4 regions of the Formosa undariae genome follow, and region 1 is predicted to be linked to each of the others. Evidence: riboswitches for the same ligand, from Rfam matches in the RefSeq annotation. Region 1 holds a riboswitch; each other region holds the start of a gene.
The links. Region 1 has a riboswitch for cobalamin ahead of nrdG (anaerobic ribonucleoside-triphosphate reductase activating protein). Riboswitches for the same ligand answer to the same signal wherever they lie in the genome.

Region 1 (3,215 bases):
CACCTAAATTTTCAGCAGGGACAAATTCGGTATTAAACATATATCCGAATTCTTTTTTGGCTTCTTTATTCGCATCATAAATAATTTTAAGATTTGTAGACACAAACGATTTATAGGTCTCGTTATTCTCTGCGTTTATACCTAAACTTTCTGCAGCTTCCACCATACCATTAATTCCAATGGTTAAAAACTGTTTTTCCAAAGCGATAAAACCTGAATTATAAACAGGTAGCATGCCTGCATTTTTATATTCTTCGATCAAGCTTCTATAAGCCACCTGATATTTCTGAATTTTCTGAATTACAATTTTTAAATCATCTCCCTTTTGCACCAAGCGATTCATGTTTAACGTAATCACATTTATAGATCCGGTAGATACTCCGCCTGCCCCAAGCGAATAACTAAAGGTGTTATCACTAATTTCATTTCTTAACCGGCAACAAGACGCTAAACTATCGGCACTTTCAGACTGATAGATAAAAAACGAGTTTCCCTCACTTAATTCTGAAGCACACATGTCTGCAAAATCATGATCTACAGGTTTTCCATCCTTTACCAACATGGCCGCGGTAACCACAGGAAAAGTCAATACTGCTTTTTCGCGTTCGGCATTAAACCACGTCATAAAAAATTGTTGTAATTTATTTAAGCTTTCAAGTTCTGGTTTGCTCATATCTGGAAATACAAATTCACCGAATAAGCTTTCAAAATATTTTTCGTCGTATAAAGAAATATTCCAGAATACTGACTGATACCCTCTAGCGGCAGCAGGCTGATTTATAGCATATACAACATGTTGTAAATGATTTTCGATGGTTTTAGTATTTGTATTTACATAATCTGCACCAAAATCTTTACGTGCAAAATAATCGAAATACAACAAAAACTCTACCGTTGCCAAAGCACCTGCAAATTGAGAGCTCACTGCAAAAACAAGATTTACAAACTCGCCACAAAAACTTTCTAAATGTTGTGGAGCTTTACTTTCCCCTCCTAATTTTGTTAATCCATCAAACAAAAACGGATACATACTTATAGAAGCACAGTACGGTTTTAAAGAGGTTTCGTCATGCACATATATTTCATGAGATTCTATTTGTCTAACATATTCGTTCGCTAAATCGTCTCCAAATAAGTCTGCTATTTTATTTTTCACCAATTGCCTGTTTACCTGAATATTTATGTCTTTATTCAATTCGGCTTCCATAGTGGCTATATTTTTAGAAGACACATTAGCATTGGCATCCATTTTAGAGCCATCGGCGGCATTAGACGCGTTGATATAATTACTAATGAAATTGATTTTTTTATTGACTTGTTCTTGGGTTAATCTAATCATGGCTTAATGGTTTTTTAATAAATAAGTGATTTAATAACGAATTTGATTGTACGTGTGTAAATTTCTGATTGGTAGATAAAGCGTCTAATCCTCCTAATTCCGAAATCCACTTACCTGTTTTAATCCAAGTAAGCTCTCGTAATATATTTGCGCTAATATTATCTTCCCCTGTATATAAACAGGTTTTATAGTCTAGTTTTCGAGCGTAATGAAGACAGTTAACAAGCTCTGCCTCGTGCCATTCCCCGCCCATAAACAAAACACAACTTGCAAGCCCTTTATACTTTTTTAGAGTGTTTTTAAACGTTTCTAAGGTGAGTTCCGTGCCATTTTTCTCTTTCCATAGCATAGGAGAATGACAGCCTTTACAATGTAGTTTACAACCACAAATGCTAAAACAAATGCTAATTTCTCCAGGAACTTCCTGAAGTGCTATCTGAATGTTTGAATAATACATCCTTCTTTAAATTAGTCGACAAACAGGTATAAACAGACCGTTCTATCGATAGGTTAATCGTCAAAAAGCTAAGAGTATTTCTAATAAGAATATTCTATGCCATACACCTTTTTCCCGAAAGCTCGACATGATTTTGAATTTGGCAGGTCTTCTGACTCGCTCCTGTTTTACGCCTTCCCATTTCAATATATTGAAACAGTGGCTAAAAGAATGTAAAACATTTTAGAGAGCTTACAGCTGCGGGAACAGTTTAGGTTTTCCACCCAATTCCCTTTTAATCCCTGTATACTAGCGATGTATACTAAGAACCAATTTCTAAGTTAAAGATAAATAAGAAATCAAGATGTAAATTATATGTGCAGATATTTTATCAATAGAGTTGTTAACACTTCTTAAATCGGAGCGTCGTTTTTAATCCGTTATAAAAACGGATCATTCCTAATTGTTGCGTTTTTAAAATTATGTGGTTAATCGAGAAATAAAGAAATAATTCTACAGCTTTATGTTCTCGACTCCGCTCGAACACCCTAAAAAAACATGCGTTTTTTACTGTTATACATGCAATCTAGACGAGAACTTAAAAGTTTGAGAATTTAAACGGTATTTGAGTCGCCCAGAGAACCTCTTCATAATAATCTACAACCTGGTTTTTATGCCTACACATAGTCTATAGGACAGAATCTATATTTGATTAATAAAAAACATTGTATGTTCTCGACTCCGCTCGAACGCCCTCAAAAAACATGGCGTTTTTTATTGTTTTACAGGCAATCTAGAACAGAGATTAAAAGATTAAGAATTTAAATGGTATTCGATCCGAGTCGAGAATCTCTTCATGATTATCTACAACTCAACAAACCGTCTTCTTTATTTTATTTTGCATTTTTAATACCTAAATTTTCTATAGCCATACCCACTTTAAGCGATAGGCAAGCCTTTTCCTTGCTTTTTCATGATGCTAAGTAGAGATTTTGCATCAATATCAATTTTCTTAACCATTTTATTATCGACGATCAAAACTTCACCTTCTAAAGCGTTTGTTGTACTCGGAAAAAACACCACAGAATTGCTCGTTTTTTCATCTATTAAAAGACCTGGTTTATCACCCATTGGTGTACTAATTAACACAGATGTTCTATTATCTGGTTTCGGACTTATTTTATTCTCAAGCTCGGTTTTATATTTACTATATCCCGGAATAACATCAAGCAACATACCTTCAAACCAATCGTAAAATTTCATAAAACGTGGTAAGGTTGCCAGATATCCAAAAACATAGAAAATAATTAGTATTAGTAAACCTGTTGTAATGGTTAAGGAATACTTTCCGAAAAAATCGTCTAAGTGCAGGTTATGAACAACAATTTTTCCGAGATGACTGACTTTGTACCATAGTTTTTCAATTACAATAAAAAGAAT
Region 2 (3,215 bases), on a different contig from region 1:
TAAAGGTTTCCCAATTGCTAGATTCTGGTAATAATACGGTCATTGTACCTTCTATAACATTCATAGTTTCATGTTTGTCGGTGGCAAATTCGTAGGTTCCTGCTTCCATAACGCCTAAAGTCGATGCTCCAGTTGCCGATTGATAGCCTAAAGATTTTACATTACCTTCAAAATAGGTGTTGCTTGATATCATAATATTTGGTTTTAATGAAGGTTAAAAGTATAACAATGCTTTTTAAAGGACAAGTAAGAAGCCATAAACCCTAAAAATTCCATACCGACAGAAAATAAAAAATCGCCTAAAAATTTCTTTCTAGACGATTTCTCTTGGTTAATGATACATTTGGGGTATTAATCGTTGAAATATAATCCGTTTGGACCTACACCAACAATATAAGTATTTAATAGAGATCCTGTTAATGAGTATTCGTAAGCTGTTCCTCCAGAAGCAAAATCGCCACCATCTGTAATGTAAATCTTATCGTCTTCTACAGTAAAACTATACATAGCACCATACAGAGAAGTCGATGTATATTCTAATACTTTAGAAGGTGTTGTACCATTAATATCTAATTTATATACAGATGTTGCATCTGTAAAATACATAATATCATCTTCAATATTTAATAGCCTAGGACTTGTAACCACCCCTGATAAATCAATAGTATTTGTAATTGTGTTTGAAGCTGTGCTAATCTCAAAAATATTTGGTGTACCAGCAAAATTAGTTGTCAATACGTATAGATTGTCATCTTCCTCAACTATAGAATTAGGAGAATTTCCATCACCTAAATCAATAATTGTCGTTGCATCTGTACTAGGATTTAAAACAGTAATAGTTTGTCCGCTACCATAATATCCATTAGCAAAATAGATCATATCATCTTCTTCCATAACTTTTTCTGCATTTTCCATTGCAAAAGTAGATGTAGAATAATCTGATAAATTTATTACAGTAACAAAATCATCTGCAGATCCTAATTCCCATCCAGCAGAATTTGTAACATAGGCTTTTCCGTTTGCAATAGCACCGTATCTAGGATTTTCAAAATCGGTAGAAATTGTAGTCTTGTATTCAAAAGTGTAACGATCTACAACAGTAATTTGGTCTGCATTTCCAGAAATAATGTAAGCATTATAGTCATCAAAAAACATACTTTGTAAATATGTACCCGTTTCTGGAGACGTTGGATTTACAGTTCTGTAAACGTCGTCTTCCATCGTACCGTCGTTTCCAATAAAAGAAATACTTGCTGTTGCAGGGTTAGCATTCCCTTCGTTTAATACAAAATATCCAGTGTCGTAATCTCCTTTAGGAAGGTCTGGAGTTGCATCGTCGTCATTACTACATGAGCTTAAAAAAGCAGTGCTCGCAAGAGCTAGTACTAAAAATTTGTTTATCTTTTTCATAGTTTAATTAATTATATATTAATGTTTTAAGTAATTTTAGTTATGCCGTCCTGTTGCTTCTTAATATGGGAATGACAGGATTTTTTTGATTTTAAGTCTAAATTTACACCGTTCTTAATCCCTGTCGTATCTCGAAAATAAGCGCTAGTTGCCTTACCTAATCCATGCTCTTTCGAATAAATAGGGGATGTACAATACGTATTTAATTGCGAATTGGCAGAAGTTAGAATGGTGTCTAATTTCTGAATAGAATCGCTTAACACAAAAGACTGTGTTAGAACGCATGCAAAAAATAAAAAATAGAGTATTCGTTTTTCTTTCATATAGTTAAGACTCTTTGCCCGAAAGTCAATTAGTTTAGCTGAATTTGGCAGGTCTCCTGACTCTCGTCTTGTTAATTACCTTCCCAATTTTAAATTAAAATCAGTGGTGTATTAGAGTTTTAATAACAAGCATTTTGCAAAGCAAAACTAAGATTACAGTTGCGGGAACAGTTCGAGATTTACACTCAATTCCCTTTTAATCCATCATTTTAAATGATATGAACCAAAATTCGGTTCAAAACTAATGTTTTTATTTCTACTAAAATATAAATCCCATTTTTTTCGTAAAGAAGTTTCAGTATTATGGGTGTTATTTCTACTAAAAAATTAAAATATTTATTTCGTCTGAAATTTATATGCTTACATTTGAAGTGTCTTTATATTAAATTGAGGTGTGTATTAATTCGTTTTGAATATTATAATTCACACTTTTCAAAATTGAATTAAATGAAACCTTTTCAGTTAAAATTTTTAGTTATTCTACTCTTTGTGTTCGCTTTTAGTTGTAAAAACGACGCAAAAGCAGTCAAAGAAATACAAGAACAAAGTATAGATTTATCTTTAAAGCATGCTAAAGGCTTTTCGGTTAAAACGTTTAAAAATTATAAGGTTTTAGAAATTTATAGTCCATGGCCAAAAGCAGACAAGAGTTATAAATTTGCTTTAGTCGATAAGGACCAGATGGATATTGTAGATTTGAATGCAGACGATTTCGAGTCTATAATTCCTATCCCAATAGAGCGCATTGTAGTGACATCGACAACGCATTTGCCTGGCTTAGAATTATTAGGTGAAGATGAAAAATTAGTTGGATTTCCAGGAACACAATATGTGTCTTCAGAAAAAAATAGAACACGAATTGATAATAAAGAAATTCGTGAGCTTGGCAAAAACGAAGGGGTAAATACAGAAGTACTTTTAGAATTGCGACCAGAAGTTGTGATCGCTTTTGGCGTAGATGGGAATAATAGTTCTATGGAAACCGTTAAAAAAGCAAATATTCCAGTTATTTATAACGGGGATTGGGTCGAAGAAACGCCATTGGCAAAAGCCGAATGGATTAAGTTTTTTGGTGTGCTGTTTAATAAAGAAGATAAAGCAGAAGCCGTTTATAATAGTATTGAAACGGAATATGTAATGGCTAAAACGTTAGCCAAAAATGTAGAAAATAGACCTAGTGTATTTAGTGGAGCCATGTATAAAGATGTTTGGTATATGCCAAATGGCACCAGCTCAGAAGCACAGCTTTTAAAAGATGCAAATGCCAATTATCTTTGGAAAAATACGCAAGGCTCGGGAAGTTTAGCACTAAACTTCGAAACGGTTTTTAATAAAGCTAAAATGGGCGACATTTGGATTAACCCTTCAATTTACGGGAGTTTAAAAGAACTTGAAAAGGCGAATGTGCATTACACAAAATTTGATGCTTTTAAACAGAAACATGTCTATTCTATGTCTAATACCACAGGAGCAACAGGAGGT
Region 3 (3,215 bases), on a different contig from region 1:
ATATCACTACATGTCTAAACAATTGATAAGATTTTTTGGTTTCGTGTTTATTTTAAAGGGATTAGACGTTAAACCTTTCTTAATTTTCAGACTTTTAGCCTATATTTTGGGTGCTTCCAACTTAAAATCCTAGCTTTGCTTTTTATTAAAACTTTAAAAACAGAGTATGAGTCAAGTAAAAGAGAATGATACAGTAAAAGTACATTACACAGGAAAGTTAAATGATGGTCGTGTATTCGATAGTTCTTTAGAGCGTGAGCCTATAGAAATTACTATTGGTCAGGGTATGTTAATTCCTGGTTTTGAAAATGCTATCATTGATATGAAAGTGAACGAGAAAAAAACAGTTGAAATAACTAAAGAAGACGCATACGGCGACATTAACGAAGAGTTGTTTCACAAAGTGGCCAACGAACAATTACCTCCAGAAGTAAAACCAGAACTAGGAATGGGACTGACTTCTAAAAGTGAAGATGGTAGAGAGCACCAATTTAGAGTTGTAGATATTCAAGATGATCATATTGTAGTAGATGGAAACCATCCACTTGCTGGTCAGGCTTTAACTTTCGATTTAGAAGTTATAGAGATTAAATAATTACCTCTATTTTATATATAAAAAATCCGGACAGGCGTTCGGATTTTTTTTATGCAAGAAAGTGTTTTAATACGTGTTATACTGAGATGAAGGACATATATAAATACTATATCATTACACTTTTCTTGATGATGAGTCTAAGTACAGACGCCTATGCTCAGAACGTTAACAAGATTGAGAAGGAAACCAATGAGGCTATTATATGGACTAGAGACAGGGCGTTAAAATTATCAGACTTTCAGGCAAAAGTAGATACCACAACGTCCAAAAAAGCAATTACGGGTGCAAACATTATTATTGTGCCTTATGCCTTTAAAAACGGGAAATATGAGTATCACGTTTTAGCGAAGTTTCATAAAGATATCTCTTGGATTAATACCAAGAGTGAATACATTTTAAAGCACGAGCAAGTGCATTTCGATATCGCAGAATTGTATGCCAGAAAAATGAGACGAGACATTGATAAAATAAAAAAATCAGCTGGAGACGTGTTGCAATCCGATTACAGACGCATTCATAAAAGCCTGTTTAGGTCGTATTACTATTTTCAGAAGCAATACGATGATCAAACCCACCATTCCACAGACCATGAAGAACAAGTCCGTTGGAATGCCATCGTTGCAGATGAATTGAAAAAACTAGAACATTTTAAACTGGATCTATAAATATGAATATACCCCTTTAATTTAAAAAACAGTTTAGAACAGATTTTGTTGTCTTATATTCAGGCGCGATTACGACCTTTAATAGCACCAAAATGATTATCAATTTTTATTTATTTACAATTGTCAATAAGTTCTGATAAGTAAATTATTAAAACTTATTTATAGTAGATAAATTTACACCCGATTTTAACTTTAATTGGTTATCAAGTTTACGAACTTGATATTAAAAGGGAATCCGGTGTAATTCTGGAACTGTCCCGCAGCTGTATGCTCACGAACGGAAGCTCAAATAAGGTCACTTTTCGAAAGAATGGGAAGGCCGAGTGAAAGGAGTTAGTCAGAAGACCTGCCATTTAATATTAATAATTCAATGTGCTTTCGGGGATTGAAGCTGGAGTTAGAAGAATGTTGTGCCATATTATATGCGTAGTCTCTTTCTTTTTCTTCCTTATGTTCCCAAGATCAGTATTGCAAATTTAAACATGATTAACAACTAATGGTTTGTAACCAAGATTGAATGCCTCGCTGTAATTTTTATTAAAAGATTACTGTTTTATCTAAATTTATTTAGAAAAGAAGGGGTTTAAATTAAGGTTCACTAGACCAACTTAATATCGTAAGTATGGAAATAATTCAAATTATTAAAAGAAATTTTAAGTCAAAACCATTCGATCTTCAGAAAATTACAGCTGCTGTTACAAAAGCTATGCTAGCCGTTAACCATGGTTCTAGTATTGATGCAGAACTAATAGCAAAAAATGTATATATCGAGCTTTTAGAGCGTCGAAATCAAGATAAAGATTACGTACCAACAGTAGAAGAAGTACAAGATATTGTCGAGAAAAAACTAATGCATAGTGAGTTTGTCGATGTAGCGAAAGCTTATATTATTTATAGAAATAACCAGACGCAGAGTAGAAAAAGTAATATTTTCGAAAAACGTATCAATTTAAAACCTTACGAATACCCACAACTTTACGAATATGTTCCTGCTATTCGTCACTCCTACTGGATTCATACCGAATTTAATTTCACGAGTGATATTCAAGATTTCAAATCGGCTTTAACACCTGTAGAGCAAAGTGCAATAAAAAACACGATGTTGGCTATCTCTCAAATAGAAGTTGCAGTAAAAACCTTTTGGGGCGATATTTATCACCGCATGCCTAAGCCAGAAATAGGATCTGTGGGTGCCACTTTTGCTGAAAGTGAAGTGAGACATCATGATGCGTATTCACACCTATTAGAGATTTTAGGATTAAATAATGAATTCGAAAAATTAAAGAAAAAGCCTGCTATTATGAAGCGCGTTCAGTATTTAGAAACCGCTTTAAAGAACGCTAAAAGTGAGAATAATGAAGAGTATGCAGAATCTGTATTACTATTCTCTCTATTTATAGAACATGTGTCTTTATTCTCTCAGTTCTTAATCATCATGGCTTTCAATAAGCATAAAAATATGCTTAAAGGGATTTCAAATGTCGTAGAGGCCACTTCTAAAGAAGAACAAATTCACGGGGATTTTGGTATCGAGCTTATTAATATTATTAAGGACGAACACCCAGAATGGTTTAACGACACGTATAAGATTATGATTCAGCAACTTTGCGAAGAAGCATATCATTCTGAAAGTAAAATTATAGATTGGATTTTCGAAAAAGGTGAATTAGATTTTATTCCGAAAGCGGTTATAAACGAATTCATAAAAAATCGTTTTAATAACTCTTTAGAGAGTATTGGAATTGATAAAATATTTGAAATTGATCACAAATTATTAGCTCAAACAGAATGGTTTGATGACGAAATAATCGGAACAAAACACGGAGATTTCTTCGTTAAACGTTCAATTAATTATAGTAAAAGAGCCCAAAGTATAACTAGCGACGACTTATTTTAAAAATGGAAAACAACACTTACAATCAAGACCCTGTAACAACATCAGAAAAAAATAATAC
Region 4 (3,215 bases), on a different contig from region 1:
GGCTGTAGCGACTTCCCGTATAAATAAAACTGTAGTTAAACTGAAACGCTTTATATCCTGTCATAACTGTTGCACTCCCGCTATGAAGCGGTATATATGGTATTTGGTCGCCATAACTATTACTATTAGCCGTTACATCTATTGATTCTTGATAAGTGTAATTAAGCATTCCGGTAACATTAAAATCTTTATAAAATGTTACGGAAGATTTTATGCCGACTTCTAACCCAGTAGTTTCTACTTCACCAAGATTTAGCATGGTCCATCTAAATAAATTAGCTCCGGGAACAGCCACAATTTTATCGGTAATCCATATTTTATAAACATCGGCTTGGATTTCGAAGAAGGATTTCTGTTTAGAATGTTGATATGAAAATCCGAAATCAATTTGCTCTGAATTTTCTGGTCTAAGAAAAGTATTCCCAACAAAAGTGTAGTACAAATCGTTAAAAGTAGGCATTCTGAAAATATTCTTATAAAACCCACGTAATCTCAAATCTGAATTTTGAAAAGGTTGTAGATTAATCAACACGGAAGGCGAGAATTTCTGAAAATCGTCTGCCGAATCGTAGGCTTGTACCGTCTCATTTACCGTGGTACTTAATACACTTAATTGAAGATTTAATCGTTTAAAATGAAAGTTACTTGCTAATGCATTTAGCATGGAAAATCGCTTGGGATATGCAAAACGATATAAGTTGGCATCGAGTGTATTTTCTTCAAAATCTGAAGCAAGAGATACTTCCCAAAACGGTTTCAGTTTAACCGTATTTACTATAGATGTGTAATATTTTTTCTGATTGTATCTGTTGTCTAAAATTCCATCCAGAGAAACAATTTCAGGGTCAACGTAACGCGTATAATCATCGGCGTATTTTCCTCTAACAACAAAGAAGTACGAGTCGTTTACTTCATATTTAAATTCACCTTGAATAAAACTATTTTTATCCCATAAACGTTGCGGACGCTCAAAACGATTTGCTACGATGGCACCTGGCAAACCGCGTTCGGAATCGAAATGATAATATTTTAAGTTCCAACTAATTTTCTTTGACGGATTTCCATAAAGCGCCGCTTCTACGCGATACGATTTTATGTCTGCATTTTTACGCACTGCTGTAGTATCATAAGTCCCATTCGTATATTGAAATTTATATTCACCATCGGCAGAGACCATTTCGGCACTCACGCGGGCAGCTATCTTAGGCGTTAAATTATAATCGAAAGAAAATGATGGATTAATTAGTCCGAAGGAGCCCGTTTTAAAGGTTACATCTGCTTGATATGCTTTTTCATTATTAAAATCTGGAGTTTTCGATTTTAAATAAATACTATTTGCAGACGCATAAGCATTTGCGGACTGGTCTAAATCGGTCCGTTGCCCTTGGTACAAGCTTACTTGTTCCATATTATTTAAGGAATATTTCCCTAAATCGACTTGACCATTTTGCGCATTTCCTAATTTAACACCATCGTAAAAGACTCCTGTATGTTGCGAACCCATACTACGAATATTCACCGTTTTTAATCCACCTACTCCACCGTAGTCTTTAAGCTGAACACCGCTAAAATAACGTATCGCATCGGCTACATTTAAACTATTTAAACGGGCTAACGTTCCGCCATCTAAAGTTTGCACTGGTGCTGGAGACACGTGTTTTTTATGTTGCGTAATATTATATTTTAATACAACTTCTTTCAGGGAGGTAGCGGCAACAGTATCCTGTTCTTGTGCCAAAACAGACACCGAACTGAAACACGTGATACATGTTATTAAAATAAAATTATAAAACAATTTTGAAAACCTCACCTCTATTAATTTATTGCAATCGAGGGCAGACTAACCGGTACGGGACACAGTTACTCCTAAAGAGAAGAATAATACGATTCTAATCCTAGCTTTTATCCCCGAAAGCTATTTGAATTACTAAAAAATGGCAGTTCTTCTGACTTACTCCTTCCACCTGGCCTTCCCTTTCTATTGAAAAGTGACCGAAAATTAGGTTTCCGTTATGAGCTTACAGCTGCGGGACAGTTTCGGATTTTCACCGAATTCTCTTTTAATGTTAATGTTTAAATAAACACAACAACCATTTCCCTTAATATTTAAAAATGCAAATTTAGACAAAAAACACAGATAGCAAACCATCTATTTCACATTTCATACTATTAAAATAATTCCTAGACTAATTACATCCTTTAAACACATGAAATCAGAATTTTATATAGTAAAGCAAATATAATGAGTAGGATTGATATCACTTATGATATCTATCATAGAAGATAACTATAAATTTTAAAATAAGATCTCGTGTGTGAGATCGCAACATCAATAAATTAGCATATATATTGATTCGAATAAACCCAACTTAAGTTAAGTGGATTACGGATTAGAATTTAAGGCCCCGAAAATAAACGAATACCTTGGTAATTTAAAAAAACCTGGAGAGAACCCTTCTTTCTTTATTTAGTTTCAAACATAATCTGAATAACACAGATAAAAATGAAGTTCGGGGTAAAAAGAAAAGGGCTGAAATATTTTATATTCCAGCCCTTTATCCTAAAACGTATTTTTTTATATAAGCTATAATCTTTGAAAATTAATTTAAGAAACCATTTAGACATTTCTAAATAGCCTTAGAACACAGTACGGTTGTAATAAGAAGTTTACTCTTCTACTACGATATCGTAATCATAATTAAATTCCCCTGCGATGTTATAAGCTCTGTAAGACAAAACATATTCTCCTGGAGCTTCAGCAACAAATTCATAAGAATTTTCAGAAGAAACTAAAATATCGTTTAAACTCCACTCATTAGCATATATGCTATCTACTTCTGTTACTCTTTGAGCCTCAAATGTAATGCGATCTCCAACTTTCATACCGTCCTTAAACGATAATTCTGTCATATTTAATTCGGGAGCAGCAACGCGAAAATCTGCATAGTCTTTTGCACAAGAAACAAACAAAGATGCGCATACTAGGAAAAATATGGCTGTACGCCATGTTCTGAAGTTTAATTTTTTCATTTTGTTATAGATTTGGGTTGATTCAATAATTTTACTAAAACTTCTCTAGCTACTACATTCCTTTTATTCGGAAATCAAGTATAAATCAGGTTAAAAATAAGCTTAAAGCTACTAGATGGTTTTATGTACTAATTAATTCTCTTTTTTATGTTAATATTATGATTATGTTATTTAATCTGTAAAAA

Region 2: another riboswitch for cobalamin. It lies ahead of ACFFVB_RS06035 (hypothetical protein); the one in region 1 lies ahead of nrdG (anaerobic ribonucleoside-triphosphate reductase activating protein).
Region 3: another riboswitch for cobalamin. It lies ahead of ACFFVB_RS05225 (ribonucleotide-diphosphate reductase subunit beta); the one in region 1 lies ahead of nrdG (anaerobic ribonucleoside-triphosphate reductase activating protein).
Region 4: another riboswitch for cobalamin. It lies ahead of ACFFVB_RS07810 (TonB-dependent receptor domain-containing protein); the one in region 1 lies ahead of nrdG (anaerobic ribonucleoside-triphosphate reductase activating protein).

The regions. Positions count from the first base shown of each region.
Region 1 covers NZ_JBHMEZ010000001.1:212,833-216,047, forward strand. The annotation lists gene nrdD (anaerobic ribonucleoside-triphosphate reductase) at 1-1,339, opposite strand, end outside; gene nrdG (anaerobic ribonucleoside-triphosphate reductase activating protein) at 1,332-1,796, opposite strand; cobalamin riboswitch at 1,921-2,124, opposite strand; gene ACFFVB_RS00895 (DUF502 domain-containing protein) at 2,715-3,215, opposite strand, start outside.
Region 2 covers NZ_JBHMEZ010000003.1:584,329-587,543, reverse strand. The annotation lists gene ppnP (pyrimidine/purine nucleoside phosphorylase) at 1-193, opposite strand, end outside; gene ACFFVB_RS06040 (DUF5074 domain-containing protein) at 352-1,410, opposite strand; gene ACFFVB_RS06035 (hypothetical protein) at 1,437-1,733, opposite strand; cobalamin riboswitch at 1,763-1,976, opposite strand; gene ACFFVB_RS06030 (ABC transporter substrate-binding protein) at 2,181-3,215, shown strand, end outside.
Region 3 covers NZ_JBHMEZ010000003.1:405,290-408,504, forward strand. The annotation lists gene ACFFVB_RS05215 (FKBP-type peptidyl-prolyl cis-trans isomerase) at 167-595, shown strand; gene ACFFVB_RS05220 (DUF922 domain-containing protein) at 682-1,260, shown strand; cobalamin riboswitch at 1,441-1,628, shown strand; gene ACFFVB_RS05225 (ribonucleotide-diphosphate reductase subunit beta) at 1,883-3,157, shown strand; gene ACFFVB_RS05230 (ribonucleoside-diphosphate reductase subunit alpha) at 3,160-3,215, shown strand, end outside.
Region 4 covers NZ_JBHMEZ010000003.1:1,067,761-1,070,975, forward strand. The annotation lists gene ACFFVB_RS07810 (TonB-dependent receptor domain-containing protein) at 1-1,747, opposite strand, end outside; cobalamin riboswitch at 1,920-2,110, opposite strand; gene ACFFVB_RS07815 (hypothetical protein) at 2,668-3,030, opposite strand.